3 regions of the Noviherbaspirillum sp. UKPF54 genome follow, and region 2 is predicted to be linked to each of the others. Evidence: predicted binding sites of a transcription regulator. Region 2 holds the regulator's gene; each other region holds the start of a gene.
What was found. The regulator sigma-54, encoded in region 2, starts transcription at its own class of promoters, with help from an activator protein. The targets are predictions, from matches to a motif close to TGGCANGNAANCTGCTTT.
Positions count from the first base shown of each region.

Region 1: the regulator sigma-54 is predicted to act here: its motif matches at 6,351-6,368, upstream of pedF (cytochrome c-550 PedF).
Region 3: the regulator sigma-54 is predicted to act here: its motif matches at 8,362-8,379, upstream of nirB (nitrite reductase large subunit NirB).

Region 1 covers NZ_CP040128.1:3,469,309-3,479,389, forward strand. The annotation lists gene FAY22_RS16040 (C40 family peptidase) at 1-49, shown strand, start outside; gene FAY22_RS16045 (hypothetical protein) at 418-990, shown strand; gene FAY22_RS16050 (hypothetical protein) at 1,190-1,696, shown strand; gene FAY22_RS16055 (PQQ-dependent methanol/ethanol family dehydrogenase) at 2,338-4,095, opposite strand; gene FAY22_RS16060 (DUF779 domain-containing protein) at 4,130-4,525, opposite strand; gene FAY22_RS16065 (ABC transporter substrate-binding protein) at 4,898-5,725, opposite strand; gene pedF (cytochrome c-550 PedF) at 5,837-6,310, opposite strand; gene FAY22_RS16075 (long-chain fatty acid--CoA ligase) at 6,509-8,167, opposite strand; gene FAY22_RS16080 (patatin-like phospholipase family protein) at 8,398-9,552, shown strand; gene FAY22_RS16085 (septal ring lytic transglycosylase RlpA family protein) at 9,717-10,081, shown strand, end outside.
Region 2 covers NZ_CP040128.1:4,515,493-4,525,573, reverse strand. The annotation lists gene FAY22_RS20915 (AEC family transporter) at 1-218, opposite strand, end outside; gene FAY22_RS20910 (monovalent cation:proton antiporter family protein) at 304-2,289, opposite strand; gene FAY22_RS20905 (SIS domain-containing protein) at 2,408-3,436, shown strand; gene FAY22_RS20900 (HAD family hydrolase) at 3,436-3,960, shown strand; gene lptC (LPS export ABC transporter periplasmic protein LptC) at 3,957-4,544, shown strand; gene lptA (lipopolysaccharide transport periplasmic protein LptA) at 4,578-5,126, shown strand; gene lptB (LPS export ABC transporter ATP-binding protein) at 5,128-5,868, shown strand; gene FAY22_RS20880 (RNA polymerase factor sigma-54) at 5,887-7,368, shown strand; gene hpf (ribosome hibernation-promoting factor, HPF/YfiA family) at 7,486-7,833, shown strand; gene FAY22_RS20870 (enoyl-CoA hydratase/isomerase family protein) at 7,979-9,067, shown strand; gene FAY22_RS20865 (deoxyguanosinetriphosphate triphosphohydrolase) at 9,075-10,081, opposite strand, start outside.
Region 3 covers NZ_CP040128.1:3,880,336-3,890,416, reverse strand. The annotation lists gene FAY22_RS17995 (DeoR/GlpR family DNA-binding transcription regulator) at 1-644, shown strand, start outside; gene FAY22_RS17990 (PsiF family protein) at 839-1,129, shown strand; gene FAY22_RS17985 (hypothetical protein) at 1,231-1,416, opposite strand; gene FAY22_RS22455 (glycine zipper 2TM domain-containing protein) at 1,533-2,066, opposite strand; gene FAY22_RS17975 (glycine zipper 2TM domain-containing protein) at 2,106-2,612, opposite strand; gene FAY22_RS17970 (bifunctional protein-serine/threonine kinase/phosphatase) at 2,743-4,476, opposite strand; gene FAY22_RS17965 (formate/nitrite transporter family protein) at 4,533-5,342, opposite strand; gene nirD (nitrite reductase small subunit NirD) at 5,401-5,748, opposite strand; gene nirB (nitrite reductase large subunit NirB) at 5,759-8,287, opposite strand; gene FAY22_RS17950 (ABC transporter ATP-binding protein) at 8,704-10,081, shown strand, end outside.

The DNA.
Region 1 (10,081 bases), 1.0 Mb from region 2:
AACGCAGCTCGCTAATGTCGATGATCGGGTGACGATGTATCTTTTTTAGCGTGCCTGCCTCGTCGCGTCACTAGCGTGGTGGCGGCGGTTCCCTTGATAAAGATAGAAGAGATACCGCAGGCGTGGAACCGGCAGCAGCAGGTGCCGCGCCTGCCAGATGATCGACACGGGTACCAGGGCTCAATGGTTGAGGTTCGCCACGTAGTCAGTGGGACACCAAGCACTTTGGTCTGTAATTTGCCGGGAATCAGACACTTGAGGCGAGAGAGGCACCATCTGGTCCCGGCCAATACCGGCCTGTCGACGTAGCCCGATGACCGCCAAAAGCCGACGTTGCTAATTTTGGGTGGCAGATCAATGCAGGGGAGACTGAACCTGCATAGCGCTAGAATGTAGATATAACTCTGCGGGGAGAGCATGGGAAATGTGATGATTTTAGGACTGGGCGGAGCAGGCTCATCTATGGCGACCCAGATGTACGTACCACTAAATACAGAAATCGTGCTGGCGAATACGGACGTCAAAGCGCTTTCTAAGTATGAGAATTTCCAATGTATTGCTCTGGGGGCCACGAACGGGGCGGCGCAGAGGGCGTTCAATCCTTCGATAGTGCGCAAAGCAGTCGAGGAATCCCTGCCGGAATTGGAAGCCGCAATTGGAAAACCTGAGTGTCTCATTCTCGTCGTTGGCCTTGGAGGAGTAACTGGCACAGTATCTGCGGCAGTTCTTGCCAAGCGGATGAAAGAGCGCAGTATCCCTGTAGTCGTCGCAGCAACTGCTCCATTCAGTATCGAGGGAGAACGACGTAGGATTGCGCAGCAGGCTGTCCAAGACTTGAACAGCTTGGACCTCCCGACATTGGTGGTCGATCTTGCCGATTTCGAGAAAAGTCATGGGGATAAGCCTATGGTCGATGTTTTTCGAAACGCGGTCCAAACACTGACTCAGATGGTGCAATCACATGTGAACGAAGCTGAGTTACATGTATGAGCACTGATCCCAATTTGCATACCCTCGAATACGACCATCTTTTAGACAAAATTGAGCACTATCGTCGCTATGATCGAATGCGTCCCTGGATAGGAAATGGTTACCCTTCCAGAGTTGCAAAGTATTGCTGGTGGCTGAGAGTCATTATGTAGGGCGGGAATTTAAGTTTCACCTAGATCCAGCTAAATGGTATGCCGGGGTGGATACTGAAACCTCAAAAGGTTTTTGGACGCGAGACATTATTTCCAATGGCATCAAAAACAAGTGGCGAAAAAAAGAAGCAATTCTCTACCGGAACATCGATAGCGCATTGCGTACCAGCAGTCTATTTTCCCCTTGTCCAGCCAATGCCTTCACGGAAGTAGCATTCATGAATTACTTTCAACGGCCGGCCGATACTAACGGAGACTCCATTCAGGTTCACCAACAAGACGCGCAGGTGGCGAACGAGGTTTTCCGAGCAGTGGTCCACGCGATTAGTCCTGATATCGTCATTTTCTGCAGTTCGCTCGCGTACCGAAATGCAAAAAAATTTGAAGTGCCGAATTTTTTGAATTTGCGGAACGTACTATGTGGGCACGTACCCCATGCAGGGATGCCTTGGTGGAATCGGGTTGCGAAGAAATATGGCGGCAGAACCGGCAAACAGGTGTTTGCCGATTTCATTGAGCAAAAGGTACTTCTGGAATTGAAAAGGACCGCTTAAGTGATGCATATGATGGTGTGTCCACGGTCAGTCTTTTTCACCGAGTAAAGCCGCCGGTACCGCGAAAACGCCGACCGAGCACATCTGCAATAAGCGTCCGGGCATCTACAAGCACGTCCATTGATTTAAAGCTAATCTGCAAAAGTGAATCGACCTCGGTTCCGTAGTCAATATAAGGCTTCTCATTGACTCTGCAGGCGAATGGCCGCTTTTAGGGGCTGGCAATGGCGCGTTTGGGTCGGAATCTGTCATTCACTGAGGCTTGGCAATGACTGAAGAACGGTCTATTACAGCCGGCCGTCATGTCTGCATCGTGCCCTGTGGTATCGGATTTGCACTTCACCTGCGTATCACCCCAGTACCCGCACTAGCCCAGCCCCATCAACTTCATGCGCCCAGGCGCTTTTCCTTCCGCATTCTACGAAGCGTAGATGCGTCGATTGCCTCATCAAAAATTTTCCACGCTTGCTTGCAGGCCGTGCTGAACAAGTCCGGCCGCCCCCAAGAACGCGCCCCCGCACCAGCCCGTTCACCAATAAAAAAGGCCGGCGATTTGCACCGCCGGCCCAAAGATCTCAACGAAAGCAGTGGAAGACGATCCGCGTTCCGCGAGATGGAGGGGGAGACAAGGCCCCTGAAACTTAAATTGATGACAGCTTGAACACCCAGACCGAACCGCCCTGCTCCAGGAAGTTCACGCGCTTGGCGACTTCGCCGCCCCACAGCGGCACCGCGCCGCCCCAGCCGGATACCACCGCCACGTATTGCGTGCCGTTTTCCTGCCAGGTGATCGGGGGCGCAACCACGCCGGAGCCGGTCTGGAACTTCCACAATTCCTTGCCCGTCTTGGCGTCGAGCGCTTTCAGGTAGCCTTCCGGCGTGCCGTAGAACACCAGGTCGCCGGCGGTGGTCATCACGCCGCCCCACAGCGGCGCATTGTTCTTCGCTTCCCACACGATCTTGCCGCTCTTCGGGTCGATCGCGCGCAGCGCGCCGATGTAATCCTCATGCAGCGGCTTGATGGTGAAGCCGGCGCCGAGGTAGGCCGCGCCCTTCTTGTAGCTGATCGGCTCGTTCCAGATTTCCATGCCCCACTCGTTGGCCGGCACGTAGAACATCTGCGTCTTCGGGCTGTAGGCCATCGGCATCTGGTTCTTCCCGCCAAGGAAGGACGGCGCGGAGAACACCGATTCGCCCTTCTTGCCGTCGCTGCCCTTGGTCGGGTCGCCCGGGCGGCCGGTCGGCGAGTAGTTCGGGCGGCCGGTCTTGAGATCGATGCTGGTGGCCCAGGTGATCTTGCGCACGAACGGGAAGGCGTTTTCCAGCTTGCCGTTCTTCGCGTCGATCACGTAGAAGAAGCCGTTGCGGTCGGCCTTGCCGCCCATGCGCTTGCCGTTCATGTCGAACGTGACGAATTCATTGACGCCGTCGAAGTCCCAGCCGTCGTGCGGGGTGGTCTGGTAATGCCACTTGATCTGGCCGGTCTCGACGTCGAGCGCCACCGTCGACGAGGAATACAGGTTGTCGCCGGGGCGCAGGTGGCTGTTCCACGGCGCCGGGTTGCCGGTGCCGAAGTAGGCCAGGCCGGTGCTCGGGTCGTAGGTGCCGCCCAGCCAGGTGGCCGCGCCGCCGGTCTTCCACAGCTCGCCCGGCCAGGTCTTGTTGGTGGTGCCGGTGATGCCGTTCTCGATCTGCTTGCCGTCCTTGTCGTACTTGTAGCCCATGTGGCCTTCCACCATCGGGCGCATCCACACCAGTTCGCCGGTGCGCGGGTTGCGCGCCTCGACGCGGCCGACGATGCCGAACTCGCCACCGGACACGCCGGTCAGCAGCAAGCCCTTGGCGATCAAGGGCGCGGCGGTGTTCGAGTAGCCGGCCTTGTAGTCGTCGATCTTTTCCTTCCACACCACCTCGCCGGTCTTCTGGTCGAGCGCGACCAGCTGGGCGTCGAGCGTGGCGAAGATGACGAGGTTGTCGTACAGCGCGGCGCCGCGGTTGACCACGTCGCAGCAGGGCATGATCGCTTCCGGCAGGCGGTGCTCGTACTTCCACAGCTTCTGGCCGGTCTTGACGTCGAGCGCGTAGATGCGCGAGTAAGACGCAGTGACGAACATGACGCCGTCGTGGATCAGCGGCTGCGACTCCTGGCCGCGCTGCTTTTCACCGCCGAACGAGAAAGACCACGCCGGCACCAGGCGCGAGACGGTCTTGGCGTTGATCTGGGTCAGCGGCGAAAAGCGCTGGCCCTGCTGGCCCATGCCCCAGCTCAGCACCTCTTTACCGCTCCTGGCGTCGCCCTCGATCATCGCGTCGGTGACGCCGGCCGCCTGCGCGCCGCCGGCGACAACCAGCGCCGCCAGCACGGACCATCGGATCGGATTGGATTTCTTCGTTTTCATTGCTCCTCCTTGTTGTAGTGAAAGAATGCTCAAACTACTGGCGCACGCACTCGCGCGCCGCCTGCCGCGCCAGCCGTTCGCACTCCTCGTCGGAGAACGGCCGGGTCCGGACGAAAAACCTTTTCCCGGTTCCGTTCTCCAGCGAAAACATGCCGCCGGCGCCATCGAGGACGTCGACGATCAGCTGCGTATGCAGCCAATACTCGGCGTCGTCGCGTCCGACATAAAACGCCGATCCGTGCAACACGCCGAGGCAGACATCGGACTGCCCGATGCTGAATTCGCCCGCCGGATAACACATCGGCGAGCCGCCTTCGGCGCAGTCCCCGGACTGGAAAAAGATCAGCGGGCCGTAGACCCGCATCAAGGTATCGATCAGTTGAACGGCGGCCTCGGTGGCCACCACTCTGGACGGTGTCGTGTGTGCCATATCTGTCCCGCTGCGGTCTAGGTCAGCGTGCTGCGGCCGTCGCCCTGCCGCCGGTTGTACTGTCCTGTGCGAATGTCATGTCGGCCTCCGATGGTCAAATAGGGGATGGGGATGTTCCGTGCGTTGACGGAACAGCCTGTCCTTCGCAATAGGCGTGCCATGTCGCTTCCATCGGCATGGATTGGCATGCAGCGCCCGTGCGCAAGCCGTTTGGCGCATCCCTGCGCCACACGGCGTTCAGCATGGCGCCGGCAGCTGTCATGTTTTTGCGCAGTTCGGCGGACGCTGCTCCAAACTGCAGCAACACGGCGCAAATAACAAAAGGCCTGCCGGGCGATGCGCCGGGCAGGCCTTGCGGCACGTGAAGCAGGCTCAGGGTTTTACCTGCCGCACGCCGTACCTTGCGAAAATCTGCGCCATCTCGCCGGAGGCTTCCAGTTCGTTGACGGCGCTCTGCAGCGCCCGCGCCAGCTCGACGTCGTCCTGCCGCACCGCCATCCCGACCACCCATCCCTGGCGCGGCAGGCGCGCAAAGAACAGGTCCGACAGCGGATAGCCGGGGTCGCCGCGCAGCGCCGACTCGATCTCCGACTGGTTGGCCAGCACCGCGTCGAGCTCGCCGGCCTTCAGCGCGGCCAGCGCGGCGGCAGCGGTGTCGTAGATTTTCACGCTGTCGCGCAGCTTGCCGTCCTGCTCGCCCAGCAGCACCATGGCGGCGATCGACACCTTCTCGGCGCCGACCCGCTTGCCGACCAGGCAGTCGGCCGCTGCGCACTCGGGGATCGCCTGCGCATTGCGCACCAGGCGCACGCGGTCGCGGTAGTACGGGGCGAAGATCGACACCTTCCTGTTTTCGGCCATCAGCGCCTTGTCGACCGGGACATGCATCATCACGTCGGCCGGGCCGTAGCCGAGGTAGTGGCCCTTCCACACCATGTTGCGCAAATCGTCGTTCAGGCTTTCGCCGGCGTCGAACGGCAGCAGGTTCACGCGCAGCCCGAGCTTCTTGGCCAAGGCATTGGCCAAATCGACGTCGATGCCGCCGCTCTTGCCGGAGAAGGGCTGCATGTCGTTGTAGACGGCCACCTTGAGCACGCCGGCGTGGCGCAGCTGGTCGAGGTCGGCGAAGGCGGCCTGCGCGCACAGGCTCAGGGCGCAGAAGAGCGAAAGCAGCAGCGAGCGCCTGGGAAAGGGTTTCATGGTTGTCTCCGGTATTGTTGGTTTATTCAGAAGGTTCGGCGGCGCGCGGTCTTTGCCGGCGCGGCAGGGACGCGGGCGTGCATCCCGCGCCGCCTTCCCTGCATGCGGCGCTTACTTCGTCTCGCGCCGCGTTTCCAGGTAAGCCTTGATCGACCACATCGCTTCCTGGCTCAGCGTGCCTTCGAACGGCGGCATGTAGACCGCGCCGTTGCGCACCTTGCCGTGCCGGGCCGACGTCAGGAAATACTGGTCGATCTCCTTGAAGCAGTCCTGGCGCTTCGTTTCATTCTTCTGGCCCATGCAGTCGCGGTCGAGCTTGCGCAGGTCGGGCGCGATGCCGCCGGAGATCGCCTCGATGCCGTGGCAGCGCGCGCAGTTCTGGTTGAAAGCGGAACTGCCGATGCGGATGGCTTCCGTATTGCCGCGGAACGGGTTCTCGTCGCGCCAGCCTTCGCCCAGCTGCGGCAGGGACTTGGTGTCGACCGGCTGGGGCGTGACGTCGCCGTGCGCGGCGGCGGGCGGAGCATGCATCGCGGCAGCGGACAGCACGACGGCCAGCGAGCACAGGGTGAGAGAGATTTTCATGTTGCCTCCTTAACGTTTTAGTGAATTGGGTCACCACGTCGAGGCAAGGAGCGTGCCACTGGATTTCGAGCGCCGTGCGCGGGCCGCTCCGCGGCGCACTGGTGCAATATGGGACAGCGGTGCTAAAAGCTGACACAGTGGCGCACGCAAAAAAAAGCAGGGCCCGCGCCCTGCCTTTTTAAAGAAGATCGTATCTGGCTATTTCGCCAACTCCTTCTCCTGCAGCGCGCGCCACATCACCTTGCCGGTGGCCGACTTCGGCAGCGCGTCGACGAATTCCACCTGCTTCGGCACCTTGTAGGCGGCCATCTTTTCATGCGCCCATCGCATGATCTCTTCCTCGGAGGCGTCGGCGCCGGGGCGCCTGACGATCACCGCCTTCACCGTTTCGCCGCGATACGGATCGCGCGCGGCGATGATGCAGCATTCCTGCACCGCCGGATGCTGGTACATCGTCGATTCCACCTCGGCCGGCCACACCTTGAAGCCGGAGGCGTTGATCATGCGCTTCAAGCGGTCGGTGAAAAAGAAGAATCCGTCCTCGTCCATGTAGCCCAGGTCGCCGGAACGGAAGAAGCGCTTGCCGTCGAGCTCGGCGAAGGCCTCGGCGGTCTTTTGCGGATCGTTCCAGTAGCCCTGGAACACTTGCGGGCCGTGGATCCAGATTTCGCCCACCTCGCCCTGCGGCAGTTCCTGGAAGGTGACCGGATCGACGATGCGCGAATCGACGTTCAGTTCCGGGATGCCCAGGCACTGCTGCTTCATGCGCTGCGGCGGATTGATGTGGGTGGCCGCCATCGTCTCCGACAGGCCGTAGCCTTCCATGTAGGTCTGTCCGGTCAGCTCCAGCATCTTTTGCGCGATCGCCGCCGGCATCGCCGCGCCGCCGCCGGACACGCGGCGCAGCCCGGAGATGTCGTATTCCGGCAGGCGCGGGTTGGACAGGAAATCGATCATCATGGTCGGGATCAGGGTCCAGGTGGTGACCTTGTAGCGCGTGATCAACTGCCCGGCCGCGTCGCGGTCCCAGCGCGGCAGCACGACGATGGCGCCGCCGCAGTAGATCATCGCGTTCATCACCGACTGCATGCCGGTGACGTGGAAGAACGGCAGCACCGCCAGCGTGACATGGTCCGGCACCACCGGCGCCGACCAGGTCGGGCTGGCCACCGCGTTGAACATCACCGAGCGGTGCGTATGCACGCAGCCCTTCGGCTTGCCGGTGGTGCCCGAGGTGTATGGCATGCAGGCCAGGTCATCGGGGCCGGCCTCGTGCGCGCGCGGCGCCTGCTTCTGGCCGAGCGCATCGCGCCACGCCACCACGCCGGGCATGGCCGGCACCTCGCGCGGGGCGCGCACGAAATCCGGCACGGCCAGGTCGGTTTCAGCCGTTGCGTAGTCGGAATAGGTCGCCACGATCGCGTGCGCCAGGCCGGTGGTGCCGACCAGCGGGGCGGTGCGCGCGAAGATTTCCTGCGACACGATCGCCACCTTGGCGCCGCTGTCGTCGATGTAGTGGCGCAGCTCGTCGGTCATCAGCATCGGATTGACCGGTACCACCATCGCGTCGGCGCGCAGGATGGCGTAGTAGGCGATGATGAATTGCGGGCTGTTCTGCATGTTCAGCAGCACGCGGTCGCCGCGCTTCACGCCGCACGCGTTCTGCAGATAGCCGGCCAGCGCCAGCACCTCCGCGTGCGCCTGCGCATAGCTCAGCACGGTATCGTAGAAAATGATCGCGGGCCGGTCCGGATAACGGCGCGCGGAAATATCCAGGTTCGCATACACGCTCGTGTCGGGCGTGCTGATGGCATACGGCAGCCCGGCGGGCCAATGGGGAAAGTGCGTGGTGTTCATTGTCTCTGCTGTTTTTATAGGTGGAATTCGATTATAGGTGCGCACTAGAAATATGCTTTACTGCGGCGCAACACCATTGTGCGCCCGCCCTCGCCGCCGTGAATGTCAAATCCTTGACAATGTGCGCGCGGCATCGTCCCCGGGCAATTGCGGCGCGCATGCCGCGGCGACGGGAACCAATCGCGGCTTGCACCTGCCTACCTCACAAAACCACGAGCAATGGCGAACCAATGAATGCGAAATCGACGTTGACAGTCACACCGCGCCCGCGCGTGGCGCTGGTGCTGCAGGGGGGCGGCGCGCTCGGCGCCTATCAGGCCGGCGTGTACCAGGCCATGCACGAGCACGGGCTGACGCCGGACTGGGTGGTGGGCACCTCGATCGGCGCGATCAACGGCGCCATCATCGCGGGCAACGAACGCGACAAGCGCCTGCCGCGCCTGAAGGAATTCTGGGACACGATCGCGCACAGCGACCTGCTCGACATGCACCAGGTACCGGACGCGGCGCGGCGCTTCAACACCTGGCTGACCACGCTCGACTCGGTGGCGCGCGGCGTGCCGGGCTTCTATGCGCTGCGCTGGATGAATCCGTTCGCCGCCGGCCTGGTGGTGCCGCCGGAAGACGCCAGTTTTTACGACACGACCGCGCTGGAAGCGACGCTCACGCGCCTGGTCGACCTGGAGTGCCTGAACCGGACGAGCGGCGTGCGGCTGACGGTGAGCGCGATCCGCGTCACCTGCGGCCGCCTGGAGAATTTCGACACCGCGCACCACCCGATCGACATCCGGCACGTCATGGCCAGCGGCGCCCTGCCGCCCGGCTTTCCGCCGGTGCGCATCGATGGCGAGCTGTACTGGGACGGCGGCCTGTATTCGAACACGCCGCTGGAATCGGTGCTGGCCGACGAACCGCACGTCGACACGATCTGCTTCATGGTCGACCTGTGGAGCGCGGAAGGGCCGGAGCCGGTCAGCATCGAACAGGTGCACACGCGCCAGAAGGACGTGCTGTACGCGTCGCGGTCGCGGCGGCACATCGACGCCTACCTGCGCGGACACAAGCTGCGGCGGCTGGTACGCATGCTGCGCGCCAAGGTGCCCGACGACCAGTTGAGCGCGGAAGAACGCCAGGAGCTCGACAAGGTCGGCGTCGACACCACCATGCACATCGTGCGCCTGGCCTATGCCGGGCGCGACTGGCAGATGGCGTCGAAAGACTTGAATTTCTCGAAGGGCTCGATCCAGTGGCGCTGGGACCAGGGCTACCAGGACGCCAGCCGCGCCATCGAGGCCGCAGCCTGGCGCAGCGCCGCCCCCGAAGGCGCGGGCGTGCTGGTGCACGAAATCGGCCCGAAGGGCAGCGAACGACGGCTGACCGCGTAGAAGCCCAGGCGGCGCCACCAGCGGTCCGCTTGGAATTTTAGAAACTTATCTACCCGCGCCGGCGTCGAATGGATGCGCCGGCTGCTTCCTCGCTCTTGCAACGCGCAAGCATTTTCCGGCGCAACTTTCCCTGCATCAGTACGCCAAAGAAAATGAATATGTCGATGCGAAACATCCTCCCGCTGGCGCTGCTGTGTTCCTGCTGCATCGCTGCAAACGCCCTCGCCGCCGAAGCGCCGCAACCCCAGAAGCAGCAAGCGAAAAAGGCCGCCACACCAGCCACCGACCGCTCGGGCAAGACGCGCAAGGGCAAGGCTTCCTATTACAGTCACAAGCTTGCCGGCAAGAAGATGGCGGACGGCACGCCGATGAATCCGGATGCCAACATCGCCGCCAGCAAAACTTTGCCATTAGGAACCAAGGCCAAGGTCACCAACCTGGAAAACGGCAAAAGCGCCCACGTCGAAATCAGGGACCGAGGCCCCTACGTGGATGGCCGCATCGTCGACGTCTCTCCCAAGGTAGCCAG
Region 2 (10,081 bases):
CCTGCCAAGATCAGCGTGCCGTTATGCACGAGATCGAAGTCCTTCGCCGCCAGCGCGGTAAACACCAGCAGCGGACACAGCACGCCCATGCTGACGCGATTGACGGCCGCCATATCCTCCTTGACGCTTACGCCGCGCAGCCGGGCATAACCGTAGCCGAGGGCGATGATAAGGAAGACCGGCAGGATGATGCCAAGGATACGCTCGAAGACTTGCATGGAAACTCTTTCAGGGACAGTGATGCTGCCCTGGGATTGTAGCGAGAACCGGCGAAACGTGTTTTCCTGTGGAAACTTTTGCCGATTACTTGAGCAAGCGCTGTTCCGCACGCGCCACAGCTTCGGACGCGCCGCGCAGCACGACGATGTCGCCTGCTTGCAATACCGTCTCGGGCGTCACTTCGACACGGTTCTTGCCGCGCCGAAGAATCGTCACTTCAGCGCCGATCTCCGGCAGCTTCAGCGTACCCAGCGACTTGCCGATCGCTCTTGCGCCATCGTTCAGGATGACCGAATGCAGGCGCACATGCAGATGCTCGGCATCTTCCGGCGCATCGCTGGCGCCGTGAAAATACCCGCGCAGGGAAGCGTAGCGTTCGTCGCGCGCGGCCTGCACGCGGTGCACCACGCGCCGCAGCGGCACGCCCAGCATCACCAGTGCATGCGAGGCCAGCATCAGACTTCCCTCGATAGCCTCCGGCACCACCTCGGCCGCGCCGGCGCCGCGCAGTTTGTCGAGGTCGCTGTCGTCGTGGCTACGCACGATGACCGGCAAGGCCGGCGCCAGTTCGTGCGCAAAGTGCAACACTTTCAATGCGGACGGCGTATTGGCATAGGTAACCACCAATGCTGCCGCGCGATGGATACCGGCCGCCACCAGGCTTTCGCGCCGGGCGGCATCGCCGAACGAGACGCTGGCGCCGGCGGCCTGCGCTTCGCGCACCCGGTCGGGATCGAGGTCGAGCGCGTGATACGCGATGCCCTCCTCTTCCAGCAGCTTGGCCAGGCTTTGCCCGGTGCGGCCGAAGCCCGCGATCAATACGTGCTGCTGGGTAGACATGGTGCGGGTCGCAATCTGCGTCAGGGCCAGCGACTGCATCATCCATTCGTTGGCCGACAGCTTTAGCACGATGGCGTCGGACTTGGCGATGATGAACGGCGCAGCCAGCATCGACAGCACCATCGACGCCAGGATCAGCTGGATGAGGAGCGGGTCCATCAGGTGCAGGCCGCCCGCCTGGTTCAGCAGCACGAAGCCGAATTCGCCGGCCTGCGCCAGCGCCAGGCCGGTGCGCAGGGCCACGCCGGTCGAGGTGCCAAACAGCCTAGCCAGCCCCGCGATCAGGCCGAACTTGAGCAGCACGGGGCCGGAGAGCAGCAGCAGCACCAGCCACCAGTTGGCCAGCACCAGCCGCACGTTGAGCAGCATGCCGATGGTGATGAAGAACAGCCCCAGCAGCACGTCGCGGAACGGCTTGATGTCCTCTTCCACCTGATGCTTGTATTCCGTTTCGGAAATCAGCATGCCTGCCACGAAGGCGCCCAGCGCCAGCGACAGGCCGGCCCGCTCGGTGATCCAGGCGCAGCCGAGCGTGATCAGCAGCAGGTTGAGCATGAACAATTCCTGCGAGCGGCGCTTGACCACGATGTGGAACCAGCTGCGCATCAGCTGCTGCCCGATCACCAGCAGCAGCACCAGCACGATCATCGCCTTCATGCCGGCCAGCGCCAGTGTCGCCAGCAGGTCGCCGGAATTTTTCGCCAGCGCCGGCACCAGGATCAGCAAGGGCACCACCGCCAAGTCCTGGAACAGCAGGATGCCGATGATCTGGCGACCGTGCGGACTTTCCAGTTCCAGCCGTTCGGTCAGCAGCTTGGAGACGATCGCGGTGGACGACATGGCCAGCGCGCCGCCCAGCGCAAAGGCAGCGCGCCAGCTGATATCGGTCAGCTGCGGCAGCAGGTGCGCCACCAGCCAGCCGAACAGCATCGCCGCGGCGATCGTGCACAACACCTGCGCCATGCCCAGCCCGAACACCGTGCGCCGCATCGATGACAGCTTCGGCAGCGAGAACTCCAGCCCGATCGAGAACATCAAAAACACGACGCCGAATTCGGCCAGCGTATGGGTAGTTTCATTCTCCACGGCAACGCCCAGCCCGTGAGGCCCGACGACGATACCAACCAGCAAGTACCCCAGCATCGGTGGCAAATGCAGCATGCGGAACGCGACCACGCCGAGTACCGCGGCACCGAGCAAAAGCAAAGTCAGTTCGAGAGCTGAAAACATGGGTTATTAAAAACCAAATTTGATATGCGATTCGCAATCACATTGAGGTGTGTCAAACCGGCTTTTTTGTTGTCATTGGCAGGTTTTTTGCTTTCCTAATTCGTTTATACTTTCGGGCATGAGTGTACCCCATGCAAAAACCCCGCCGATAGCTTTTGATATAAAAAGCGCACAGCGCGCGCTGGACTTGGCGCGCGACACCTTGCAAATCGAAGCCGACGCCCTCCTCGCGCTGAAGAGCCGGTTGTCCGACAGCGCCGACGACAGTTTCGTGCAAGCCGTCGCGCTGCTGCTGCAGTGCAGCGGCCGCGTGGTCGTGTCAGGCATCGGCAAGTCCGGCCATATCGCCCGCAAGATCGCGGCAACCCTGGCATCGACAGGCACGCCTGCGCTGTTCGTGCATGCGGCCGAAGCCTTGCACGGCGACCTCGGCATGATTACCGAGAACGATGCCTTGATCGCCATTTCCAACTCCGGCGAAGCGGCCGAATTCCTGGCGATCATTCCGATTCTCCGCCGCATGGGCGCCAAGCTGATCGCCATCACCGGTAACGCGCAATCGAGCCTGGCCAAGCTCGCCGATGTCCACCTGGACGCACGCGTGGACAAGGAAGCCTGCCCGCTCAACCTGGCGCCGACGGCCAGCACAACCGCCGCGCTGGCGCTGGGCGATGCGCTTGCCGTGGCGTTGCTCGACGCGCGTGGTTTTCGCGAAGAAGACTTTGCGCGCTCCCACCCGGGCGGCGCGCTCGGGCGCCGCCTGTTGACGCACGTGCGCGATGTCATGCGACGCGGCGATGCGATTCCGGCGGTGGCCCCCGATACGCCTCTGCCGGCGGCATTGCTCGAGGTAACCCGGAAAGGCATGGCGATGACGGCCGTCGTCGACGAGGCGTTCCGCGCCGTCGGCATTTTCACGGACGGCGACTTGCGCCGTCTGATCGAATCGGTGCAGGATTTCAGCAAGCTGAAGGTGGCCGACGTGATGCATGCCAATCCGCGCACGGTTGGCCCCGATCAACTCGCAGTGGAAGCGGTGGACGTGATGGAGCAGTTCCGCATCAACCAGATGCTGGTCACCGACGCCGACGGCAAGCTGGTCGGCGCGCTGCACATCCATGACCTCACCCGCGCCAAGGTAATCTGATGGAAGACGCCATCGCCAGAGCCGCGCAAGTACGGCTGATGATTTTCGATGTCGACGGCATCCTGACCGACGGCAGCCTGCATTACGGCCCGGACGGTGAAGTGATCAAGACATTCAACGTACTCGACGGCCACGGCATCAAGCTGCTGCAGCAATCCGGCGTGGCCGCCGCCATCATCAGCGCCCGAAAATCCGATATCGTGGCGCGGCGCGCGGCCGACTTGGGCATCCGGCACCTGTTCCAAGGCGTGCACGACAAGCTCGCCGCATTCCGGCAGTTACTGGAGCACACCGCCATTGCGGCGGAACATTGCGGCTTCATCGGCGACGATGTGATCGATTTGCCGGTCCTGACGCGGGTCGGATTTGCCGCCAGCGTGCCGAACGCGCATCCGGAAGTGCGCTCGCGCGTGCATCATGTCACGCAAGCCGCCGGAGGACGCGGAGCGGCGCGCGAATTGTGCGACTTTATCCTGCGCGCCCAGGGCAACTACGAGACGGCACTGGCGCCGTATCTGCAATGAACGGCAAGGCCCGCCCTTTCCGTGTCGCCGCCATCCTGGTGCCGATGATCGCACTGGCGCTCGGCAGCTTCTGGCTGCTGGAAGTCATGCGGCGCGACAGCGGCGATACCGGCCCCGGCGCGGCGAGGACGGAGCCGGATTTCTACGTTGAAAATTTCAATTACGTCAAACTCGCGCGCGACGGCAAGGTCCAGTACCACTTCTCGGGCGAACGGCTGACGCACAATCCGCAGGACGATTCCTACGATATCCGGCATCCCGTGGTCGTCAGCGTGGGCAATGGCCCGGCGCCGACGACGATGCGTTCGGCGCGCGCGCATGTCAACAGCGACAGCAGCCAGGTGCATTTGTACGACAACGTCCACATGGATCGGCCGGCATCGCAAGACAGCGTGCATATGCACATGACGTCGGAATATCTGCTGGTCTTGCCTGACGATGATGTGATGCAGACCGACAAGCCGGTCCAAATCAATTACGGCCAGTCAGTACTGAACGGCACCGGCATGTTTGCCAATAATGCGACGCGCGAGTTCAGACTGGCGAGCAATGTCCATGGCACGTATCAAGCCCCGGCGCACTAATTCAGGTATAACTTGATTCACTCGAGAGTTTTCATGACACGTTTCTTCTTGCTGCTATTCATGCTCAGTACTGCCATTGCATACAGCGCGCATGCCGAGAAGGCCGATTCCGACAAGCCGACCAATGTCGAAGCCGATCAGATGTTGTATGACGATGTGAAACAGGTCAACACATTTACCGGCAACGTCATCCTCACGCGCGGCACCCTGATCATGAAAGCGTACAAGCTGATCGTGACGCAGGATCCGGCCGGCTATCAGCATGCCACCTTGCTCGCGCCCGCCGGCGGGCTTGCCACCTTCCGTCAGAAGCGCGATGGCAACGACAATCAGTGGGTGGAAGGACAGGCCGAACGCATCGAATACGACGGCAAGTCCGAAATGGTCCGGCTGTTCTCGAAGGCGAAACTGCGGCGGCTGGAGGGCACCAGGCCGACCGACGAAGTCGAGGGCGAATTCATTTCGTATGACAGCCGCGCCGAGTTTTACACGGTGAACAATACGCCGACCGGAGAAAGCAAGCCGGGCGGCGGACGCATCAAGGCCGTCATCCAGCCGCGCACCGAATCGCAGGGCAAATGACATGACGAGCACCTTGGTTGTACGCGGTTTGCAAAAGAGCTACGGCACGCGCCAGGTCGTGCGTGACGTCTCGCTTGACGTCGCCAGCGGCGAAGTGGTCGGCCTGCTCGGTCCCAATGGCGCCGGCAAGACCACATCGTTTTACATGATCGTCGGGCTCGTGCCTTCGGACGCGGGCGAAATCGATCTGAACGGCTCGGCGATTTCGCGCCTGCCGATTCATCGGCGCGCCATGCTCGGCCTGTCGTACCTGCCGCAGGAAGCCTCGGTGTTCCGCAAGCTGACGGTGGCGGACAATATCCGGGCAGTGCTGGAATTGCAGCGTGAGAACGACAAGCCGCTGCCGCGCGCGACCATCGAAAAGCGCCTGAATACTCTCTTGGCCGAACTGCAGATCGAGAAGTTGCGCGACAACCAGGCGTTGTCGCTGTCGGGCGGCGAACGCCGACGGGTGGAAATCGCACGCGCGCTGGCCACCAGCCCGCGCTTCGTGCTGCTGGACGAACCGTTCGCGGGTGTCGATCCGATCGCCGTGATCGAGATCCAGCGCATCGTGCGCTTCCTGAAGGAGCGCGGCATCGGTGTGCTGATCACCGACCACAACGTGCGCGAAACGCTCGGCATCTGCGACAGGGCATACATCATTAACCAAGGCGCGGTTTTAGCCAGCGGCCGCCCCGACGACATCATTGCCAACGAGTCGGTGCGCCGCGTGTATTTGGGCGAACACTTCCGGATGTGAGGAAGCAACCAAACAGGTATGAAACAGACTCTCCAACTTCGCGTCTCGCAACATCTGGCGCTCACGCCGCAGTTGCAGCAATCGATCCGGTTACTGCAGCTATCCACGCTCGAGCTGCATCAGGAGCTGGAGCAGATCCTGTCCGACAATCCGATGCTGGAACGGGTCGACGACCCGCTCGATCATTCGGTGCGCCTGCTGGCCGACGGCGCCATCACGCCCGGCAACGGCAGCGCCGACACCGCGGCACCGGAAGCGAGCGCGCCGGCGGCCTCGGACGAAGGCGAAGGCGGATTCGATAGCCCGCCCGAAGGCGGTGAAGCAGCGTCGTCGGCCGAGGGCGAATGGAGCTTCGACGACGTTGCGCGCACCTCGAAGGCGCCGGAGGACGACGATGCGCGCCCGCAGCTGGAAGCGCACGAAACCACCCTGCGCGAACACCTGCTGGAACAGATGCGCGTGACCGTGCACAGCCAGCGCGACCGCGCACTGGTCGAACTGATCATCGACGCGCTGGACGACAACGGCTACCTGGAAGAGCCGCTGGAGGAAATCCATGCTCGCCTGCCGGCCGAGCTGGAAATCGAACTGGAAGAGCTGCAGGTCGCACTGAAGCTGGTGCAAAGCTTCGAACCGGCCGGCGTCGGGGCGCGCAATGCGTCCGAGTGCCTGGCGATCCAGATCGCACGCTTTCCGAAAGTGCCGCTGGTGACGCGCAGGAGAGCGCTGGAGATAGTCGAAAACCATCTCGCGCTGTTTGCGCAACGCGACTTCAACAAGCTCAAGAAGGCGCTCGATTGCGACGACGAAGACTTGCGTGAAGCGCATGCGGTGATCCGCCGCTGCAATCCGCATCCCGGCGCCATGTTCGCGTCCGATGCATCGGACTATGTCGTGCCGGATGTAATTGTCAAAAAAGCAAAGAACGGCTGGCAAGTGATGCTCAATCACGATGTCATGCCCCGCCTGCGCGTCAATGCGCTGTACGCGAATATCCTCAAGCAGAGCAAGGGTGAGGGTTCACTGACCGCGCAGCTGCAGGAAGCCAAGTGGCTGATCAAGAACATGCGGCAGCGCTTCGACACGATCTTGCGCGTTGCACAAGCGATTGTTGATCGGCAAAGAAATTTCTTCTCGCATGGCGCAGTCGCGATGCGCCCCCTTGTCTTGCGTGAAATAGCTGATACACTGGGTTTACACGAAAGTACTATCTCACGTGTAACAACTCAAAAATATATGCTGACCCCGCATGGCATGTTTGAGTTGAAGTACTTCTTCGGTAGCCACGTCGCGACCGAAGCCGGGGGCGAAGCTTCGTCGACCGCGATACGGGCACTGATCAAACAATTGATAGGAGCTGAAGACCCCAAGAACCCATTCTCTGATAGCAAAATAGCGGATATGTTGGGTGAACAGGGCATGGTCGTTGCGCGTCGCACAGTCGCGAAGTACCGCGAAGCTCTGAAAATCCCTCCAGTCAATCTGCGCAAATCCTTGTAGTCATCGTGTAGTGAGTGTTGTTTCTGTTGCCGTGTTCCTGCGTAGCCCTCACGTCTACGCGACGATCGAACGGGGCACGTTGCGAACCTCCGGCGACACCATCCATAGGAGCGCTGTATGAATCTGAAAATCAGTGGACATCATCTCGAACTGACGCAACCCATCCGCGACTACGTACAAACCAAACTGGAACGCATCAGACGTCATTTCGATAATGTCATTGATGTCACGGTCATCCTGTCAGTCCAGAAGCTATCGGAAAAAGAACGGCGCCAAAAGGCCGAAATCAACTTGCACATGCGCGGAAACGTCATCCACGTCGAGAGCATCCACGAGGACCTGTACGCCGCCATCGACCTGATGACCGACAAGCTGGACCGTCAAGTCTTGAAGCACAAGGACAAGATCCAGGATCACCAGCACGAAGCGATCAAGCGCATTCCGGAAACCCAAAGCGCCGCCTGACACGGCGGCAAGGCCGGCCAGACCGGCGACAGAAAGGACGCAGCGATGCGTCCTTTTTTATTGCAGCCACTGTCCTTCCGACGACAGTCCCGCCCCCGCCGATCCCGATAAAATACCGCTTTCCCGTCGACCTCCTTCCGCTTCCATGTCCGACCATATCCAGACCAGCATCCAGAATCGCACCGGCTTTCTGACGCTCGACCGCCCCAAGGCGCTCAATTCATTGTCGCTGCAAATGGTGCGCGCGCTGACCGCCACCCTGCTGGGGTGGCGCAGCGACCCCGAGGTGCGTGCTGTCGTCATCCGCAGCACGAGCGAGCGTGCATTTTGCGCCGGCGGCGACATCCGCTTCTTTCATGACGCCGGCACCAGAACGCCGCAGGGCGGCAGCGCCCTGCTGGAAGATTTTTTCACGGAAGAATATGCGCTCAACCACCTGATCCACCACTATCCAAAACCGTATATCGCCATCATGGACGGCATCGTGATGGGCGGCGGCATGGGAATCTCGCAGGCCGGCCCGGGCAACCGCCTGCGCGTGGTAACCGAGCGTACCAAGATGGCGATGCCGGAAGTGAATATCGGCCTGTTCCCCGATGTGGGCGGCAGCTTCTTTCTGTCGCGTGCACCAGGGCAGATTGGCGCCTATCTCGGCGTCACCGGTGAAATCATTGGTGCCGCCGATGCGCTGTACGCCGGCCTGGCGGATGTCTATGTGCCATCCGCCCGCCTGCCCGCCCTGCTGGAGCTGATCGCATCCGATAACGGCGACGACGTTCGCGCGACGATCCGCTCGTTTGCCATGCAGGCTGACACGGTCGTTCCGGCGACCAGTATGCTGGCTGAGCAACGCGCGCTGATCGATCGCCATTTCGCACACGACGACGTCGTGTCGATTGCCGCCTCGCTGGCAAGCGATGTCGATCCGTTCGCGCAAAAAACGCTGGCGGTGATGAACAAGCGCTCGCCGCTGATGATGTGCGTGACGCTTGCGCAACTGCGGCGCGGCGCAAAACTGGGCATTGCCGATTGCCTGCGCATGGAACGCACGATGGTGCGACGCTGCTTCGAGCATGGCGAAGTGCTTGAGGGCGTGCGCGCCGTGGTGATCGACAAGGACAATGCGCCACGCTGGAATCCGTCCATGCTGGACGAAGTGTCGCCGGACATGATCGAGCACTTCTTCGCCTCGGCATGGCCGCCGCACGCGCATCCGCTGCGTGACCTCGGCTGATTCGTCGTCAGATTTCGTCGACCTGGAACAGGCGCCGATGCTCGCGCATCGCGTAGCGATCGGTCATGCCTGCGATGTAGTCGGCCACCTTGCGCGCCTGCGACGGCGCCCCGATCGTCACCTGGTAATCGGGCGGCAGCAAGCCCGGCTCCTGCATGAAGGCGTCGAACAGCTCCTTGATGATGCGGCGCGCCTTGCTGGTCATGCGGTTGACTTGGTAATGGCGATACAGGTTTTCCCGTAAGAAGCGCTTGAGAAAGGCCGCTTCCCGAGTCATCCCGTCGGAAAAGGTGATCAGCGCCGGCGCGCGGCGCACATCCTCCAGCGTCTTCACCTGCGCATCCTGGATGCGTGATTGCGACGCCTGGATCAGGTCGACAATCAGGGCGTTGATCATGCGGCGGATCGTTTCGTGAATGGCGCGGCGCCCGCTTATTCCCGGATACACGGTTTCCACTTCGCCGCGGTGACGGGCATAGAAATCGATCTGATCCAGCTGCGCAGTGGTGAGCAGCCCCGAACGCAGCCCGTCGTCGATGTCATGGTTGTTGTAGGCGATTTCATCGGCCAGGTTCGCCAGCTGCGCTTCCAGCGTCGGCTGCGTCCTGTCCAGGAAGCGCTGGCCGATATCGCCGAGCCTGGCCGCGTTGGCCGCCGAGCAGTGCTTGAGAATGCCCTCGCGCGTCTCGTACATCAGGTTCAGGCCGTCGAACGCGCCGTAGTGCTCTTCCAGCTCGTCCACCACGCGCAGGCTTTGCAGGTTATGCTCGAAACCGCCGTAGCCCTTCATACACTCGTTCAAGGCATCCTGGCCGGCATGGCCGAATGGCGTATGACCGAGGTCGTGCGCCAGCGATATGGCCTCTACCAGGTCCTCGTTCAGGCGCAGGTTGCGCGCGATGGAGCGCGCAATTTGCGCCACCTCGATGCTGTGCGTGAGGCGCGTGCGAAACAGGTCGCCCTCGTGGTTGACGAATACCTGGGTCTTGTATTCCAGCCGGCGAAATGCAGTGG
Region 3 (10,081 bases), 640 kb from region 2:
GCGGTCGCGTCGTGCGCACCTACGGCGGGGCCGCGTTGTCGCCGACGGACCGCCGCGAATCGCCGCTGAGCGAACGCATCCATGTCCATCGCGCGCGCAAGGAGGCGATCGCGCGCCTGGCCGCCGCGCAGATCCATGCGGGCGAAACGCTCATCCTCGATGTCGGCACCACCGTCGCCGCCCTGGCACGCCAGTTGCGCGGGCGCCACGATCTTCATGTCATCACGAACAACATCACCGCCTTGACCGCGCTGGCCAACGACCCCGACATTTCCTTGACCGTGCTGGGCGGCAGCCTGCGCAAAATGAGCATGGGAACCGTCGGTCCGCTCGCGGAACTGACCCTGGGCAGGATGACGGCCGACAAGGTATTTCTCGGCGCCGACGGCCTGGTCGCGGGGCGCGGCTTGTGCGAGGCGAACCAGGAGCAGGCGGCGCTCAAGGGGAAGATGATCGACCAGGCGAGCGAGGTGTTCGTGCTGGCCGATGCCTCCAAGCTGGGCTTTGCCGGGCAACAGGCGTGGACGCCGCTGGAGCGCCCGTGGACCCTGGTCACGGATGCCGACGCCACGCCGGCGCAACTGGCGCCATTCAAGGCGCTTCCTAATGTCTCGATCCTGGTGGCCGGCACTCATGCCGCCTGAGGCGGGAGTCGCAACCGCCGCTTGGACGGCATCGACATTTGCCGCTTGAATCGCGCACGGAGAAGGGGGCGCCGCCCGCTCCGTGCACCAATTTTCAGAAAAAACGGCTTGCCTTCTTGATTTCACACATTTGCAATTTCCTCGTATAGTGGGAGCCTGCAGTATGTTGTCAACCCTCTACCAAGGAGAGCCGTATGAAGAAGTTCTTTGCAGCAGCCTTGCTTCTTGCCCCCTTCGTATTTCAGCCCACGTTTGCCGCAACGGCGCAACAGCAGAAGATGGCGGCCTGTAACAAGGATGCCGCCGACAAGAAAGGCGACGAGCGCAAGGCGTTCATGAAAGAGTGCCTGAGCAGCAAGCCGAAAGTCAGCGACGCGCAAAAGGCGCAACAGGAGAAAATGAAATCCTGTAACGCCGAAGCCAAGGACATGAAAGGCGCGGATCGCAAGAAGTTCATGAGCGAGTGCCTGAAGAAGAGCGGATAAGCGCAGATAAGACAAAGGCCCGCGACTGCGGGCCTTTTTTCATGTGTGCGTGCGGTGCCGGGGCGCCGGATGGTGCGTTCGCCACGGCTGCCGGAGCGTCGTTACCAGAGGTTGTCGTCCGCTGCCGCCTTCAGTTCCTTGGCTGTTTCCAGCTGCCGTCTGCGTTCTATCCGTTTCTGGAGTACCGCCGTATGCTGCTGTGCCGTCATCGGCATGGCTGTCATCAGCGCCTTGAGTGGGGCGACGTTCGCATAGTCGTCCCGGTATTTCCAGCTAGAGCCGCGCAAGGTTGCACCTCCGTGGTTACGCAAAAAATATAGATGCTAGCCTAGCAGACCACCTTCGCCGAAGACAAGAACTTCTTATGTGCGCCAGCACAATGGCCGATGAAGCCGGCGCGCTGTCAGTCATCGTCGTCGTGGTGATGATGGCGGTGATGCTCGTGCCCCCTGCCCCAGCCGCCGTAGCGGTATTCCTCGCGCCCCACGAAATAGGCCGGCTGCTCGACCACCACCACCGGGCGCGGCTGGACGTACACCGGCTGCGGCTGCACGTAGACCGGCTGCGGTTCGACATAGACCGGGACTTGCTCGCGCACGACGGGGACCTGCACGTGCTCGACCACGGTGCGGCAGCGCCGCACGGTCTGTGTCTGATACGACGGGCCGCGCGCGGACATGCGGTCGCCGACGACCGCGCCGGTCATGGCGCCGACCGCGGTCGCAATCGTCTTGCCGTTGCCGCCGCCGACCTGATTGCCGAGGATGCCGCCGGCCAGTCCGCCGATGATGGCGCCGCCGTAATCGGCGCTCGCTGTCTGGACCGGCACCTGCTCATTCCAGCATTCCTGCCGCGGCCGCTCGACTGTGCGGTATTCGGTGGCGCCGGCCGCCAGCGGCAGGGCGAGGATGGAGGCTATGATTAGTCTGTTTGACATGATCGTGTTCTCGCAAGGGGCCGATGACCGGCTTGGACGTTACTGGCTCTTCTTGGCGATTTCATTGCCGAGGTAGCCGCCGCCGACCGCGCCGGCGATCGTCGCCAGCGTCTTGCCGTTGCCGCCGCCGACCTGGCTGCCGATCAATCCGCCGACGACCGCGCCCACGCCGATGCCGACCGGGCTGTTCTGCGCGGCGGGTGCAGGCTGCTGGTATGCCGGGGCCGGCGCGTACTGCGGCGCGGGCGCTGCCTGGGCGACTTGGACCGGCCTGGCGCGATGCTGCACATACTGGTGATGCACGACGGTCTTGTGCTCCACCACTTCCTTGACGACGGGCGCGGCGGCGGCTTGCTGGACGGGCGCCGGAGCGGGGGCGGCCATGACGGCCTGAGGCGCGGCGTGTTCGGTGTCGACAGCCGTGCTGTGCGAATTGGGGATGATGCCGACGATGGCGGCGGCAGCGACCAGGCTGACCAGGATGACGGACGCGGCGGCGCCGGCCATGAGGGGATGGATGTGGCCGGACTGTTTGCTTGCTTGCATGGTTACTCTCCAAAAGATTCAACGAGGTGATTCTTACAGGGAGAAACGCCTGACGCACGCATAAAGTCTTTATTGCACTGTTTCAATCGTAAGCAGCTGTAACGGCGTTCCGCGCATCGTTTTGTGCCGCTTACCTGAACGCCGCGCGCAGCAGCGCGCCGATCACGATCGTCATTAACACGAAGGAAACGCCTTTCCAGAAAGCTACGGGATGGCGTTCGATCAGCGGCAGGCGCGCGCGGCGGAGAAAGGCCGGGTTCGGATGATGCAAATCGAATACGAACTCGGACAATGCCTCGTAACGCTTGCGCGGATCGGGATGGACCGCCTTCCTGATCGCGTCGTCGACCCAGGCCGGGATCTTGCGGTTCAGGCCGAGCGCACAGTCGTACTGCAGCCGCCGCTGGGCGGCAGGGGTGCGCGCCTTGGCGACTTGCGCGCCGTACGGCAGGCGCCCCGCCAGCATCTGGTAGGCGATCACGCCCAGCGAAAACAGATCCGAGCGCGGCGAACCGTGCTCGCCCAGAAAATATTCGGGGGCCGTGTATTGCGCGGTGCCGAGCAGGGATTGGCGCTCGGCCGGCGGCGCGCTTTCCAGGATGCCGGCGACGCTGGTCGCGCCGAAATCGATGATTTTGACGGTGCCGGTTCGGTCGATCATGATGTTATCGGGCCGCAGGTCCTGGTGCACCATTTCCAGCCGGTGAAAGGCGCGCAATCCCCGGGCGATCTGCTCGACCATGCCGCGCACCGTTTCCAGGTCCGGCTGCGGGTGATCGATCATCCACTGCGACAGCGTCTGGCCGTCGACGAATTCGGTGGCGACGTACAGGAAGTTGCGCTTGAGGGTTTGCCGGCAGGGCTTGAGCACATGCGCGCTGTCGATGCGGCGCGCGATCCACTCCTCCAGCACGAACCGCTCCAGGTAGGACGGATCGTCGCGCAGGTCGATGGACGGTGTCTTGATGGCGACGTGCTCGCCGGTCTCGCCGTCCACCGCCAGGTAGACATGGCTGCGGCTGCTGGCATGCACTTCGCGGATGATCCTGTACCCGTCAAACGCCATGCGCGGCTCCAGCAGCGGCGGCAGCGGCAGCATGCCGCGGCGCCGGACCATCTCGCTTGCCTGCGGATCGGGCAAGGCGTCGATCCGCACCAGCTGGACGGTGAGATTGTCCGGGCTGCCCTGCCGCCAGGCTTCGTCGACGATGATCCTGGCCGCCTGGTCGAGATCGTTCGCGTGAAGCTCGACGGCGGCGGCGATGCAGTCGGCGCCGGCGTATTCGTGGACGCCGTCCGTGGCCAGCAGGAAGATGTCGCCCTGCTCCACCTGCAGTGCGCGGTAGTCGATCTCCAGCTGGGGATTGATGCCTAGCGCGCGGCCGAGATAGCTTTGGTCGCGCGACATCCATACCCGGTGGTCGTTGGTAAGCTGTTCGAGCCGCCTGCCGTGCAGCTGGTAGATGCGCGCGTCGCCGACGTGGAACAGGTGCGCGGTGGTCGACTTGATGACCATGGCGCTCAAGGTGCAGACGTAGCCGCGGTCCTGGTCGAGGTGGTACTGGCCTTGCCGGGTCTGCGCGTGCAGCCAGGAGTTGGCGGCGGCCAGCACGCGCTCGACCGAGGTCTTCACCGACCAGGCGTCCGAGGTGCAGTAGTAATCCTGCAGGATGCCGGCCACCGCCGCCTGGCTGGCGATATGGCTGACGTCGCTGCTGCTGATGCCGTCGGCGATGGCTACGGCGATGCCCTTGGAGCCGAGCTGCGGCTCCTGCGGCACGCAGATGCCGTGGAAATCCTGGTTGGTGTGCTTGCGTCCCTTGTCGGAGTGCTGGCCGAAGGAGATGTGCAGTTGACCGCTCATGGTGGATGCCGAAAGAAGAGAGCCCCGGCGCCGGGGCTCTCTTGCCGGGATGCGGATCAGAAGGCGCGCTTGGGCGCGGTCTTCACGTGGGTGGTGTACAGCGTCAGCCCGGTGAAGGTCAGCCCGCCGACCAGGTTGCCCAGGACCGTCGGCAGCTCGTTCCAGACCAGGTAATCCATGAGCGAGAAATGTCCGCCTAACAGCAGGCCCGACGGGAACAGGAACATGTTCACCACCGAGTGCTCGAAGGTCATGTAAAAGAAGACCATGATCGGCATCCACATCGCGATCACCTTGCCGGGAACGGTGGTGGAAATCATCGCGCCGACCACGCCGGTCGATACCATCCAGTTGCACAGCATGCCGCGCACGAACAGGGTGAGCATGCCGGCCGCGCCGTATTTCGCGTAACCCAGCGTGCGGTTTTCGCCGATCACGCCGATCGCCTTGCCCACGGCATTGGGCTCGACCGAGAAGCCGTAGGTGAAGGTGATCGCCATCAGGACGGCGACGGTGAATGCGCCGGCGAAGTTGCCGACGAATACCAGCCCCCAGTTCTTCAGCACGCCGCCCAGCGTCACGCCGGGGCGCTTGTCCAGCAAGGCCAGCGGCGACAGCACGAACACGCCGGTCAGCAGGTCGTAGCCGAGCAAGTACAGGATGCAGAAACCGACCGGGAACAGCACCGCGCCCAGCAGCGGCTGGCCGGTCTGGACATTGATCGTCACCGCGAACGCCGCCGCCAGGCAGAGGATGGCGCCGGCCATGTAGGCTCGGATCAGGGTATCCCTGGTCGACATGAAGATTTTCGATTCGCCGGCGTCCACCATCTTGGTGACGAATTCCGAGGGCGCGAGATAAGCCATGATGTTTCCTTCCTGTTCCTGGTGCTGCGGTTAATTGGGATTCTGTTCGTTGCGGCGCTCAGACGGCGACCCAGACCGTGCGGTTTTCGACGCGCACCGGATAGGCATTGACGGAATTTTCGGGCGCTTCCAGGCACTGGCCGTTTCGCAGATCGAAGTGGTGCTTGTAGATGGGCGAGGCGACCACGATGCGCTCGCCCGCGTTGCCGACCAGCCCGCGCGAGAGCACGCTGGCCTGCGCGTTGGGATCGTAGTTGTCGATGGCGAACAGGCGCGGCGCCTTGTCGCTGACGCGGAACACCGCGACGTGCCGGTCCTTGACCCGGGCGCACACGCCGGTGTTGGGAACGATGTCGTCGATGCTGCAGACCGGGCTCCAGGTGGTCGTCTTGAATTCGTGTGTCATGGCTTTTTCCTCACGCTACCTTGGCATTGATGGGAATGATCTTGCGTTCCTGCGGCGTCGCCGGGCGGATCTGGCCGCGCTCCTCGACGAACACCACGTGCTCGTCCGGCTGGTCGCTGTTGACGAACTGGCGGAAGCGCTTGCGCGTCTCTGGATCGGTGACGGCGTTCTTCCATTCGCAGGCGTAGGTGTCGATCACGCGCTGCATGTCGGCTTCCAGTTCCGCGGCCAGGCCCAGCCTGTCGTCGATGACGACTTCCTTGAGGTAATCGAGGCCGCCTTCGAGGTTGTCGCGCCATACGCTGGTGCGCTGCAGGCGATCGGCGGTGCGGATATAGAACATCAGGAAGCGGTCGATATATTTGATGAGGTCTTCCTTCGACAGGTCCGACGCCAGCAGTTCGGCATGGCGCGGCTTCATGCCGCCGTTGCCGCACACGTACAGGTTCCAGCCCTTTTCGGTGGCGATCACGCCCACGTCCTTGCCCTGCGCCTCGGCGCATTCGCGGGTGCAGCCGGATACGCCGAACTTGATCTTGTGCGGCGCGCGCAAGCCCTTGTAGCGGTTTTCCAGCTCGATCGCCAGCCCCGCGCTGTCGTCCACGCCATAGCGGCACCAGGTCGAGCCGACGCAGGATTTGACGGTGCGCAGCGACTTGCCGTAGGCGTGTCCCGACTCGAAGCCGGCCGCGATCAGCTCTTCCCAGATCTCCGGCAGCTGATCGACGCGCGCGCCGAACAGGTCCACGCGCTGACCGCCGGTGATCTTGGTGTACAGGCCGTATTTCTTCGCCACCTGGCCGACCGCGATCAGCCCCTCGGGCGTGACCTCGCCGCCCGGCATGCGCGGCACGACAGAATAGGTGCCATCCTTCTGGATATTGCCGAGAAAGTAGTCGTTCGAATCCTGCAGGCCGGCGTGCTCCCTGTTGAGCACGAAGTCGTTCCAGCACGACGCGAAGATGCTGGCGGCGACCGGCTTGCAGATGTCGCAGCCCAGACCCTTGCCGTGCTTGTCAAGCAATGCGTCGAAGGTCTTGATGTCGCCCACGCGGATCAGGTGGAACAACTCCTGGCGCGAGTACGCGAAGTGCTCGCACAGGTGGTTGTTGACGGCCAGGCCCCGCTTCTTCATTTCGGCCTTCATCACCTGGGTCACCAGCGGCACGCAGCCGCCGCAGGCGGTGCCGGCGCCGGTGCAAGACTTCATTTCGACCACGTTGGTCGCACCGTTCGCGACCGCGTCGCACAGCTGGCCCTTGGAGACGTTGTTGCAGGAACAGATCTGCGCGGACGCCGGCAGTGCGTCCACGCCGATGCCGGGCTTGGCCTTGCCGTCGCTTTGCGGCAGGATCAGGAATTCCGGCGCTTCCGGCAACTCGATCTTGTTCAGCATCATTTGCAGCAGCGTGCCGTATTCGGCCGCGTCGCCCACCAGCACCGCGCCCAGCAAGTGCTTGCCGCATTCGGAAACGACGATCTTCTTGTACACCTGCCTGCGCTCGTCGCTGAACTGGTAGGCGCGGGCCGCGGCAGTAACGCCGAGCGCGTCGCCGATGCTGGCGACATCGACGCCCATCAGCTTCAGCTTGGTGCTCATGTCCGCGCCGCCGAACTCGGCCGCTTGCCCCGCCAGGTGTTTCGCGGCGACGCGCGCCATGTGATAGCCCGGCGCGACCAGGCCGAAGATCTGGCCGTCCCACAGCGCGCACTCGCCGATCGCATAGATGTCGGGATCGGAGGTGCGGCAATCGTTGCCAATGACGATGCCGCCGCGCGGGCCGGTCTCCAGGCCGCCGGCGCGCGCCAGTTCGTCGCGCGGCCGGATGCCGGCAGAGAACACGATCATGTCCGTTTCGAGGTGGGTGCCGTCGGCGAACACCATGCGATGGCGCGCCTGTTCGCCGTCGACGATCTCGACGGTGTTCTTTTGCGTGTGCACGGCCACGCCCAGCTCTTCAATCTTCTTGCGCAGCATGCGCCCGCCGCCCTCGTCGACCTGCGCCGCCATCAGGCGCGGTGCGAATTCGACTACGTGCGTCTGCAGCAGCATGTCGCGCAGTGCCTTGGCGCACTCCAGACCCAGGAGGCCGCCGCCGATCACGACGCCGCTCGCCGAGCGGCTGCCGCATTCCAGCATCGCTTCCAGGTCCTCGATGGTGCGATAGACGAAGCAATCCTTGCGGTCCTTGCCCGGCACCGGCGGCACGAATGGATAGGAGCCGGTGGCGATGACCAGCTTGTCGTAGGGCAGGACTTCGCCGCTGCTGACGCTGACGGTCTTGCTGGCGCGGTCGATGGCGGTGGCGCGTGCATTTAATTTGAGCAGCAGGTTGTCGCGCTCGAAAAAGCCGGGCGGCACCAGGGACAGATCGTCCGCGGATTTTCCAGAGAAAAAATCGGATAGATGCACGCGGTCGTAAGCGGCGCGTGCTTCCTCGCACAGCACGGTGACGTGCGCATCGCGCAGTCCCGCATCATCGAGGCTTTCCAGAAATTTGTGGCCGACCATGCCGTGGCCGATGACGACGATTTTCATAATGAGACCCCATTGTCTGGGGAGCCCGGCGTTGGACTCCCTGTCGTGTGCAGCGCGATTGCTTTATTCCAACATTAGCAATCGGTGTGCCAAGCGGATTCGGGTGCAATTCCATGGCGGCAGTCCCGAATGCGCATCAAAGTGGGATGCGATGCCTTACCTGCAGGCACCGTTGCGATGCGCGTGCACTGCAAGAGTGCGGCTTGCGGGCCTGCCAGGCGTGGGGCAAATGGTACAAGTGGAAACACGACATCCGTGATGCGTCAAACCCCGGCACTGCCGGCGCTTGCAAGCGCGAGAAATTTTGATCCGTCGCAATCGGAGCACGGTGCGCTGTCGGCAGCATCTTCAATCAGAACACCTGTTCAGCAATTCGCGGGTTGCGGCCGTGCGCGCAACCCCGTAGCGGAGATCCTATGAAACAGTATCGCGGGACGGTGCAACGTCTGAACCGTTTCCTCGCCTGCCTGCCCGCCCGGCGCCGCCGGCAGTTGCCGCCCCTGTTGTTCCTGATGCTGGTGTGCGCCGTGGCCGAGATGCTCAGCCTGGCCACGCTGGTGCCGTTTCTGGCCATTCTGGCCGACCCGGTGGCGGCCATGCAAAGGCCGTTCGTGGCGCGCATCGTGGAAACCCTGAATGCCGCCAGCCCGGCCGAGCTGCGCCTGCGCCTGACCGTGATCTTCGCGCTGGCGGTGGTGATCTCGGGGGCGATCCGCTTTGCCGTCATCTATGCGGCCACCAGGCTCAACTACATCCTCGGCTATGAACTCGGCACCGAGGTCTACCGGCGCACGCTTTACCAGTCGTACGAATTCCATGTCGCGCGCAACAGCAGCGAAACCGTCGGCGCCATCGACAAGATGGACAACGTGGTGTTCGTCATCGCCAGCGTGCTCATCATCTGCAGCAGTTCCCTGATGGCGCTGTTCATCACCGTGACGTTGCTGCTGATCGACCCGGTCATCGCGGGCATCGCCCTGCTCGGCTTCGGCACCATCTACGCGCTGATGTCGATCTTCACGCGGCGCCGGCTGGCGCGCAACAGCCAGGTGGTCAACCGCGCCTACGGCAAGCGGGTGCAATCGGTCCAGGAAGGATTGGGGGGAATCCGCGACGTGCTGCTGGACCACACCCAGGAGTTCTACACCCGGCGCTTCCACGACACCGAAAAGACGATGCGCATGGCGCAGGCCAGCACGGCCATCATCGGCGGCCCGAGCTCGCGCATCATGGTCGAGGCGCTGGGCATCATCCTCATCGCGCTGCTCGGCTATTACATCACGGAATCCCAGGGCAGCATTGCCGCCACCATCCCCACGCTGGGCGCCCTGGCGCTGGGCGCGCAGCGCCTGATGCCGCTATTGCAGCAAACCTACCAGGGCTGGGTATACATATCGGGCAACCTCGACGTCGTGTCCGACGTGACGGATTTTCTGGAGCGCCCGCTACCGCGTTCCACCCGGTCCGAAGCGCCGGCCGGGAAGGGCGCGCTGCCGGCCCTGCCCTTTCGCGACGCGATCCGCTTCGACAATGTGTCGTTCCGCTACCAGCCGGCTTCGCCGCTGGTGTTGCGCGACTTCAACCTCGTCATTCCGCACGGCGCGCGCATCGGTTTCGTGGGTGTCACCGGCAGCGGCAAGACGACCGCGATGGACTTGCTGCTGGGGCTGCTGAGCCCGACGGCAGGCCGCATCCTGGTCGACGATGTCGTGCTGGACGAAAATGCGCGCCAGGCCTGGCAGCGCAACATCGCCTACGTGCCGCAGATGATCTTCCTGACCGACGCGTCTTTCG